DNA from 3 places in the Stenotrophomonas sp. S4 genome. Region 1 is predicted to be linked to each of the others. Evidence: predicted binding sites of a transcription regulator. Region 1 holds the regulator's gene; each other region holds the start of a gene.
What was found. The regulator FliA, encoded in region 1, starts transcription of late flagellar genes. The targets are predictions, from matches to a motif close to TAAAGTTTNNCNNNCNNNGGCCGATAA.

Region 1 (3,268 bases):
CACCGAGGAAGCCGGCGCCGCCCTTGAGCGTGTGGTAGCCCCGGAACACCGCGTTGAGCTGTTCGGTGTCCTGCGGTGCCTGTTCCAGCGACACCAGCTGTTCGCCGAGGCGATCCAGGATTTCCTGTGCCTCGATGATGAAATCGGCAGTGATGTCGTCGGATACCGCGCTCATGCTTACAGCCCCAGATCCGACAACAGGTCGTCGGCGTCGTTCTGCGAGACCGCGTGGCGGTCCAGTCCTTTCAGTGCCGGCCCGGCCAGTTCCGGGTCGGTGCGATGCTGTTCCGGCGGCAGGCCGAGTGCGCCGAAGCCTTCGTGCACGCGGCGGACGATGCCGACCACGCGACGGATGATCTGCCCGGTCAGGTCCTGGTAGCTCTGGGTCAGGGCGATCTCGGTGAGGTTGTGGCGGATGCGCTCGAGCTGCGCGTCCTGGCCCGGCTGCAGGCCTTCGGCGCGCAGCTGTTCGGTCAGGCTGCGGCATTCCTCGGCCAGGTCCAGGGTGCGGTGGGTGGCCTGTTCGGTCATCGCCACCACGTGGTCCAGGCGTGCGCAGGCATCGTCCAGTTCGCCGGCTTCGCTGGGCACGGTCGGCAGTTCACCCAGGGCCTGCCCCAGCTCGCGGGCGAGCCGCGAAAGGCCGCTCATCATCGGCTGCGTGCGCAGCGCGACCAGTCCGTCGATGCGTTGCCGCCACGCGGCTTCGTCACCGGACTCCAGTGCGTCCAGGGCTTCCTGCAGGCGCAGGGCGAGGGCGTTCTTGTCGACCGTGGTATCCATCAGGCGCTGGCCGCCAGGCGTTCGAAGATCTTGCCGAGCTTTTCTTCAAGCGTCTGCGCGGTGAACGGCTTGATGATGTAACCATTCACGCCGTTCTGGGCCGCTTCAATGATCTGCTCGCGCTTGGCTTCGGCGGTGACCATCAGTACCGGCAGGGTCTTCAGCTTGGCATCGGCACGGATCGCCTTGAGCAGTTCGATGCCGGTCATCACCGGCATGTTCCAGTCGGTGACGACGAAATCGAACGGCTGGCTCTGCAGCAGCGACAGCGCGGCATGCCCGTCCTCGGCTTCGGCGGTGTTGGTGAAGCCCAGATCGCCCAGCAGGTTCTTGACGATTCGACGCATGGTCGAGAAGTCGTCGACGATCAGGATGCGCATGTTCTTGTTCAAAGCAGAGTTCCTTTGTTGTTCATTCCGGGCGGCCGGGGGCAGCCGCCTCGGGGATGTTCATTCTTCCAGGCCGGCGTCGACGGCCTCGAATATCTTCAGCCGGCCGCGCAGGCGCAGCACGGCCTGGCCGTGGATCTGGCAGACCCGCGATTCGCTCACGCCGAGCACCGCGCCGATCTCCTTCAGGTTCAGCTCCTGCTCGTAGTAGAGCGAGAGCACCAGTTGTTCGCGCTCGGGCAGGTGGCCGATGGCCTTGCCCAGCTCGCGGCCGAACTCGCCGCGCTCCAGCACCTGCTGCGGGGTCGGGCCACCCTGGGCGACGGTGTCCAGTTCGCCCTGGTCTTCGATGCGCGACTCCAGGCTCAGCACCTGGCCACGTGCGGCGTCTTCCATCAGCCGCAGGTATTCGGGCAGCGGCATCTCCATCGCGGCGGCCACTTCGGTGGCGCTGGCGGCACGGCCGGTGCTCTGTTCCAGGCGGCGGATGGTGGCGGCGGCATCGCGGGCACGGCGGTGCACCGAGCGCGGCACCCAGTCGCCACGGCGGATCTCGTCGATCATCGAGCCGCGGATGCGGATCGAGGCATAGGTCTCGAACGACGCGCCCTGGTCGGCGTCATAGCTGCGCGAGGCTTCGATCAGGCCCATCATGCCGGCTTGGATCAGATCATCGACTTCGACGCTGGCCGGCAGGCGCGCGGCCAGGTGGTGGGCGATGCGCCGCACCAGGTCCGAGTGCTGGGCGATGACCTCGTTGGCCGCCGAGCGCTGGACTTCCTTGTACTGGGCTGCGCCTTTCATGCGGCCACCCCGCGCTGCTTGAGAATGCGTTCGAGGAAGAACTCGACACCGCCACGCGGTTCGGTCGGTGCCTGCCAGCGTGCGGTGCGGCGCGCGATCTCGGTGATCGCCAGCGCCGAAGGACTGGACGGATAGGCCTTCACCACCGGCTGCTGGCGCTGCACCGACAGGCGCAGCCAGTCATCCTGCGGTACGCAGCCGAGGTAGTTCAGCGAGACATCGGCGAGGAACTTCTCGCAGACGCGGGTCAGCTTCTCGTACAGCACGCGGCCCTCGTTCGGGTCGCGCACCATGTTGGCCACCACCTGGATGCGGTCCACGCCGCGCTCGCGCGACAGTACCTTGATCAGTGCGTAGGCGTCGGTGATCGAAGCCGGCTCATCGCAGACCACCACCACGGTGTCCTGCGCGGCCTGGCAGAAGGTCAGCACGCCGTCGGTGATGCCGGCGGCGGTATCGACCACCATGATGTCCAGCTCGCGTTCCAGTTCGGAGAACACGTTGACCAGGCCGACATGCTCGGCCGGGGCCAGCTCGGCCATGTGCCGGCGGCCGGATGCGGCCGGGACCACCAGCACGCCGTTCGGGCCTTCGACGATGACGTCGTCCAGCGAGCAGCGGCCAGCAACCAGGTCGGCCAGCGTAAAGGTGGGGTTCAGCCCCAGGATCACGTCGATGTTGGCCAGGCCGAGGTCGGCGTCCAGCAGCAGCGTGCGCTTGCCCATGCCGGCCAGCGCCACGGCCAGGTTGGCGGACACATTCGTCTTGCCCACGCCGCCCTTGCCGCCGGTCACGGCAATGGTGCGCACAGGGCCGAGCGGCTCGCTGCGGGTGGCCGACAGCGGGAAGGTCTTGGTCAGCTTGGCGTACTCACGCGACGGCATGGTTCAACTCCGGGTTGCAGGGCATATCGGCCGCTCGGCGCAAATCTTCAAGGCGAAGTACAAGATTGGCCGCACTGGCCCGGTGCAGGTCCTCCGGGACGTCCTGGCCATCGGTCACCCAGGTGATCGGCAGGGCGTGGTCCACGGCCACCGACAGGGCGTTGCCGAAGCGGCCGGTCTCGTCCAGCTTGCTCAGCACCAGGCCCTGCAGGTTGGCCGCACCGAAGCGGCGCACCACCTCGTCCATGTCGCCGAAGCTGGTGTTGGCCGGCAGCACCAGCAGGGTGCGCACCTGGCGCGCGGCCCGCAGCCACTGCAGCTGGGCGGCCAGCGCACGGTCGCGCGGGCCTAGTCCGGCGGTGTCGATCAGCACCAGCTTGTAGTCCTTCAGGCGTTCCAGCAGCTGGT
Region 2 (3,268 bases), 1.9 Mb from region 1:
TCTGGCCGACGATCTGGGTCAGCTGCTGCACGGTGCTGTTGGCATCGTCGCGCATCACTGCGAACACCCCGTGGAAGTCGCCCTGCATGCGGGCGCTGAGGTCACCGGCGGCGATCGCGCGCAGCAGCGTCGACAGCGCCGCCAGGTTGTGGTCGCTGACCTGCATCATCGTGTTCAGGGTCTCCACCATGCGGCGGAAATCGTGGTCGAAGCGCAGTGCATCACCGCGCACGGCGAAATCACCGGCGGCGGCAGCGGCGGCCAGCTGCTGGATCTGCTCGTTGATCGCGGCCAGGTTGCTCTTGGTGGTCGCCATCGCGGCGGTGAACACCGCCTTCTCGCCCGGCAGCGCTTCCATGTCCACGCTGAGGTCGCCCACGGCATAACGCTGCATCACTTCAACCAGGCGCTGGGTGACCGCATTGCTGGACGCCACCAGCTGGTTGCTGTCGGCCACCATGCGGCCGTACTCGCCCGGGAACGCCGCGGCATCCATGCGGTAGCTGAGTTCACCGGCATCGTGGCGGCGCGCCATTTCGGCCTGCGCGGCCATCACCGCTTGCAGCTGGCCGCGCATGCCCTGCATCGCGTCCAGCAGGCGCCCCACTTCGTCATTGCTGCGCGCCGGCAACGTGCTGTCCAGCTTGCCGGCGGCGACGTCGCCGGCCACGCGCACCGCTTCGGCCAGCGGGCGGATCGCCAGGCGGCGCAGCAGTACATAGACACCGGCGCTGAGGGTCAGCGCGGCGATCACGCCGACCAGCAGGGTCAGCCACAGCAGCTGGCGCGCTTCGGCCACGATCACCGCATGCGGCATCACCACGCCCAGCGCGAAGCGCTGCGGGGCATCGCCCACGCGCAGCGGCACATACACGCGCACGTTGCCGGCCGCATCGGGGCTGAAGGCCTCGAACGGGCGGTCGGCGGCGATCTCGGTCAGCATGCTGCGGGTCAGTGCATCGTTACGCGGCTTGCCGATTTCGGCGGCGTTGGCCGAGGCCAGCACCACGCCCTTCGGCGACAGCAGTTCGATCCGGCCGGCCCCCATCGGCTTCAGCGTGGCCAGGTGCTTCTGCAGTGCCGCCAGCGAGAAGTCGACGGTGAATACACCGAGGAACTTGTCGTTCTCGATGATCGGCGTGCTCAGCGTACTCATCAGCACCTGCTGCCCGGCGATGTCATAGGCATAGGGCTCGCTGACCTTGGGAAGCTTGTCGCGGCTGGGCACGATGTACCAGTCACCGGAACCACTGGCAGTCTCGGTGTAGTCGGTCATCTGCGACTGCTGCGGCTTGCCGTCATGCCAGGCCCAGTAGCTCATGTAGCGGCCGGTGGCGTCGTGCGCTTCGGTGTTGACGAACGCGGCATCCTTGCCGTCGAAGGCGTCGGCCTCCCACATGGTGCTCTTGCCCAGCCATTCCGGATGGGTGCGCAGCTGCTCACCCAGCACGGCGGCCAGGCTGGCGCGATCGGGCACATCGCCACGGGCGCGCTGGGCCAGCACGGTCTCGACCATGGCGTCATTGCTGGCGAAGGCGGTGCCCAGATCGGCCGAGACCTGGCGCGCTTCGGCGGTGGCCTCGCTGGTCATGGTCTGGCGCGAAGCGCTGATCAGGCTGGCGCTGGCCTGTCGGTAGATCAGGAACGCAGTCAGGCCGAAGCACAGCAGCGCGATCGCGGCGGTGCCCAGCATCAGCTTGTGGGCGATGCTACCCGGGCGGCGGGCAGCGGCGGAGCGGGAAGAAGACATGGGAGGGTCCGCGAGGCAGTTCAGGACGACCGGCACCACGAAGGCACCGCGCAGGCGCGCGATCCGTCGCGCAGGCCACCGGCCGCCGGGGTGGTCCCGGCGCTGGAAGCGCACCGGGTTAGCGGCCGCCCGCCAACGAGGTTGAGGCGACCGGCCTGCACATTCCTGAATCTGCTCAGGGTCGGGTCAGCTACCCGCCCGTCGCGATGACCTCACTCGGCCACGCGGTCCTTGATCCACTGCGCGCGCGGCAGTACCTCGATGCTGCCGACGGCGTACTGCTGCAGCACGTCGTCCGGCCCGAAGCACGGTTGCCAGCCCAGCTCGCTGCGCAGGCGGGCACTGTCGTAGACACGGTCGATGCTCAATGGCAGCGGCCAGCCACGGCGTTCGAACTCGGCCAGCAGCTGCGGCGCGCGGCGGGCCAGCACGCTGCGCGGGTGGGTGGCCAGTTCCAGGCAGTCCTCGCGCCGGAACGGCGTCGGCGCGCAGGCGAGGTAGCGGGCGAAACGGGCGCCTTCGTCGAGCAGCAGTGCAGCATGTGCGCTGGCCACATCGCGGGCGTCGATGCCGCGATGCAGGCGGAACATCGCCATCCGTTCGGGCGGTTCCGGGAAGCACCGGCCCATGCGCAGCACGCGAACGCTGAAGCCCGGCGTGGCGGCAGCTTCAGCCAGGGTCTCGGCCTGCAGCTTGGTGCGGTGGTAGATCGTGCGCGGCAGCGGCTCGGTGTCTTCGTCGATCCAGCGGCAGCCACCGGCTACCACGGCATGGCCGTACAGCGCCGTGGTGCTGGTCAGCACGAAACGCCGTGCGCCGGCTTCGCGTGCGGCCTGCAGCAGGTGCGCGGTTGCCTCCACGTTGATCTGCTGGAACACCGCGTCCGGCACCAGGCCGACATGCGGGGCATGCAGGGCCGCGGTATGGATGACCGCGTCCACGCCCTTTACCGCGCGTGCGACGGCCTGGCGGTCGGTGACATCGGCAATGATGCGCGTGGTGGCGAACGGGCTGCGGTCCAGCCCCACCACTTCGTGGGCGGCCGCCAATGCACCGAAGATCGCGCGCCCGATGCGCCCGGAACTGCCGGTCAACAGAATCTTCATTGAGTCCATTCACTCGAAGCGCCCGGGAACTACCGGGATGCCTCGATTCTAGGCATGCATTCGCGCATCTGCGATAGGACAGCCATGCAATCGTGCGTTCATCTTGACGACTTCGCAGGCGCCAGCAGTTGCCGCGCGATGAACAGCGGATCGTCGCCGCCGGCCACATCAGGCCTCACGCCGGTGCCTTCCCAGTTGCCACCGGTGCGCAGATTGATGGGTTGCCGGTCGGGAATGCTGATCTGATAGCCATCGGGCAGCAGCACAGGATCACCAAACATATGCGCTGCGCCGCCACTGCGCGTGCCGACAATCCGCGCGCGACCCAAGGCCTGCAGCGAGTAGGCGACGAACTCGGCGGCCGAACCGGTGCGGCGGTCGATCAGCACCACCAGCGGTTTCAGGTAGGCGG
Region 3 (3,268 bases), 2.3 Mb from region 1:
GCCCTCGACCATCGCGCGGAAATCATGCTCGAAGCGGGCACTGTCACCACGCTGGCTGAAGTCACCGGCGGCCGCCGCTTCGGCCAGGCGGCGGATTTCGCCGTTGATCGCACCGAGGTTGTGCTTGACCGCATCCAGCGCTTCGGTGATCACCGCCTTCTCGCCGGGCAGGCGCTCCATGTCCTGGCTGAGGTCGCCGACGGCATAGCGGCCCATGATCGAGATCGCGCGCATCTTGACCTGGATGTGCGCGTCGACCAGCGTGTTGCAGTCGGCCACCATGGTGCCAAACGCGCCGGGGAACGCAGCGGCGTCCATGCGATGGCTGATGGTGCCGGCTTCGTGCGCCTGCGCCATCGCGGTCTGTGCATCCAGCACGCCGCGCAGCGTGGATTGCACCGCCTGCATGGCCTGCGCGAGGCGACCGATCTCATCGCGGCTGCGCACCTGTACTACGTGCTGCAGGTCACCGGCGGCCACTGCGCGCGCCGCCGCTTCCACTGCCAGTACCGGCTGCACCACCGCACGCCGCAGCCACCAGGCCAAGCCCATCAGCAGTAGTACCGCGGCCAGCACGGTCAGTGCCGCGCACAGCAGCAGGGTCTGCCGCGCCTGGTGCGAGCGTGCCGCCAGCGCCGCTTCGGCCACCTGCGTGGCGTGCGTGCTCAGGGCGTCCAGTGCCGCCGCCACCGGACGATCCTTGCCCCGCACGAGGGTGTCGCCGGCGGCGGGATCGTAGCTGGCCTCGGCAAACGCCTGCAGCGCCGCGTGATAGTCCTGCTGCAACTGTGCGTGCAGGCCGATGAACGCCTGTGCCAGTTCACGCGTGCGCGCGTCCGGGCTGGTCACCAGGCCCTTGGCCAGTTGCTCGACCAGATGGCCTTCGCTGTCGAAGACCTCCAGGTGGCGCTGACGCAACGCGTCGTCGTGGCCGCGCAGCAGCACGTTCTTCCATTCCTGCACCTGGCCGCGGAACTCACGCTGCAGGCGTTCGGCATCGCGGCTGTGCGCGACTTCGGGCGGAACCTCGGTGGACAACTTCAACCAGGCGGAGGCCAGGCCCGCCAAAGCGCACAGCAGGACCACGGCCAGACCAACAGAAACCGCGCCGAGCAGCTTGGACTGCAGGCGCGGAGCACGGACAGACGCATTCATGGGGAAGAACTCTCGGGAAGGGGCACTGCGGTATCGACCCGTCGCACACACACTGAAGTGCGACGCGCATCACATTCGCGTTTCGTTTAGTGATGTGAAGAAACTATTTCATAGGACAAATGTGTCCATATGGAACGAATGCGGACCCTCGACAGGAGAATTAAATGTAACTATTGTTGTTACATGAAATCCGCGAACCCGCTCTCCGATGCCCTGCACGTGATGGCGCACCTAGTCGGCCAATCCGCCCCGCGCACCTCCGAGCAGCTGGCATCGTGCCTGCCGACCCACCCGGTGGTGATCCGCCGCCTGCTGGCGCAGCTGCACAAGGCCGGCCTGGTGCACAGTGCCCGCGGCCATGGGGGCGGCAGCCAGCTGGCCCGCGACGCCGCAGCCATCACCCTGCATGACATCTACCTGGCGGTGGGCGCACCGCCGCTGGTGCAGGTCGGTACCCGCGATACGGGCGGCGGCTGCCCGATCCAGCAGCTGGTCAACAGTGCCCTGCTGGAGGGCGCACGCGAGGCGCAGCGGCTGCTCGAACAGCGCCTGCAGGCGACCACGCTGGACCAGCTCGGCGCCGATTTCGCCCGCCATCTCGCCCATCACCGTTCCCTGGAAGGTCATCATGAATCCTGATGTGCTCATCGTCGGCGGCAGCTATGCCGGCATCGCCGCCGGCCTGATCCTGGCCCGTGCCCGTCGCCCAGTCACCGTGATCGACGCCGGTTCGCCGCGCAACCGCTTCGCCAGCCATTCGCACGGGGTACTGGGGCTGGATGGCATCAGCGGCGCCGAGCTGCTGAAAACCGCGCGCCAGCAGCTGCTGGACTACCCCAGCGTGCGCTGGGTGCATGCCGAAGCCGTGCAGGCCACCGCCAGCGCCGATGGCGTGGAAGTGCGCACCGCCGATGGCCAGGTGCTGGCCGCGCGCAAGCTGCTGCTGGCTAGCGGCATCGCCGACCAGCTGCCGGACCTGCCCGGACTGGCCGAGCGCTGGGGTAGCACCGTGCTGCACTGCCCCTACTGCCACGGTTATGAGGTGGGTGGTGGTGCCATCGGCCTGCTCGGCGGCCATCCGATGTCGGCCAGCAAGGCGCCGCTGTTCGCCGACTGGGGCAATGTCACCTTCTTCAGCCAGGGCCTGCCGATCACCGACGAGGAGCAGGCGGCCATGCAGCAGCGCGGCGTGCAGATCGAGACCTCACCGGTGCTGGGGGTGCAGGGCGACCAGCCGACCTGGCTGGAAGTGGAGCTGGCCGATGGCCGCCGCATCGCCCAGCGTGCGCTGTTCGTGCCAGCCACCCAGGCGATGGCCACGCCGCTGGTGCAGCAGCTCGGCTGCACGCTGGCCGAGAGCCCGCTGGGCGTGCTGATCGAGGTCGATGCGATGAAGCAGACCTCGGTGCCGAACGTGTATGCCGCAGGCGATGCGACCACGGTCGGCAACATCACCCTGGCCACCGCCGAAGGCGTGCGTGCGGGGATCGGCATGCACCATGCGCTGGTGGGCGAAGACAGCGTGCCGCGCTGAACCTCTCGGGGTCAGATCCCTTTCGCAGAAAGGGCTCTGACCCCCGGCATGACGTGCTGCTCTGGTAGAGGCCGACCTCGGTCGGCGCAGTTCCATCCACGCATGGCGAGGATCTACTGCAGAGCGGTCGCGCGCGATTGAGGCGCGGTGGGTGTTGGCCTTGGCCGGCACCGCTCCATCATCCCTTCACGCACAGCACCTGGCGCAGGGTGTGCACCACGTCGACCAGGTCCAGCTGTGCGGCCATTACATCGTCGATCGACTTGTACGCGGCCGGCGACTCATCCAGCACGCCGCTGTCCTTGCGGCATTCCACGTGCGCGGTGGCCTCGCGGTGCTGGGCCAGCGTGATCTGCTGGCGCGCAGCGCCACGGCTCATTACCCGGCCGGCACCGTGGCTGCAGCTGTGGAAGCTGTCCGCGTTGCCCTTGCCACGCACGATGTAGCTGCGCGTGCCCATGCTGCCGGGAATGATGCCCAGCTCGCCCTCGCGGGCGCTCACTGCACCCTTGCGCGTCACCAGCAGTTCCTGGCCGTGGTGCGTCTCCTTCTGCACGTAGTTGTGGTGGCAGTTCACCG

Region 2: ACUZUJ_RS19340 (methyl-accepting chemotaxis protein) is a predicted target of FliA. The motif match lies at 1,869-1,895, and genes of this name have one in related genera.
Region 3: ACUZUJ_RS21415 (methyl-accepting chemotaxis protein) is a predicted target of FliA. The motif match lies at 1,186-1,212, and genes of this name have one in related genera.

The regions. Positions count from the first base shown of each region.
Region 1 is NZ_CM196188.1:2,241,417-2,244,684, forward strand. Features, by position in the region: gene ACUZUJ_RS10460 (chemotaxis protein CheA) at 1-175, opposite strand, end outside; gene ACUZUJ_RS10465 (protein phosphatase CheZ) at 178-783, opposite strand; gene cheY (chemotaxis response regulator CheY) at 783-1,175, opposite strand; gene ACUZUJ_RS10475 (RNA polymerase sigma factor FliA) at 1,233-1,976, opposite strand; gene ACUZUJ_RS10480 (MinD/ParA family ATP-binding protein) at 1,973-2,860, opposite strand; gene flhF (flagellar biosynthesis GTPase FlhF) at 2,847-3,268, opposite strand, start outside.
Region 2 is NZ_CM196188.1:4,161,526-4,164,793, forward strand. Features, by position in the region: gene ACUZUJ_RS19340 (methyl-accepting chemotaxis protein) at 1-1,750, opposite strand, end outside; gene ACUZUJ_RS19345 (NAD-dependent epimerase/dehydratase family protein) at 1,963-2,856, opposite strand; gene ACUZUJ_RS19350 (S41 family peptidase) at 2,955-3,268, opposite strand, start outside.
Region 3 is NZ_CM196188.1:4,590,646-4,593,913, reverse strand. Features, by position in the region: gene ACUZUJ_RS21415 (methyl-accepting chemotaxis protein) at 1-1,155, opposite strand, end outside; gene ACUZUJ_RS21410 (Rrf2 family transcriptional regulator) at 1,339-1,794, shown strand; gene ACUZUJ_RS21405 (NAD(P)/FAD-dependent oxidoreductase) at 1,784-2,689, shown strand; gene ACUZUJ_RS21400 (RtcB family protein) at 2,868-3,268, opposite strand, start outside.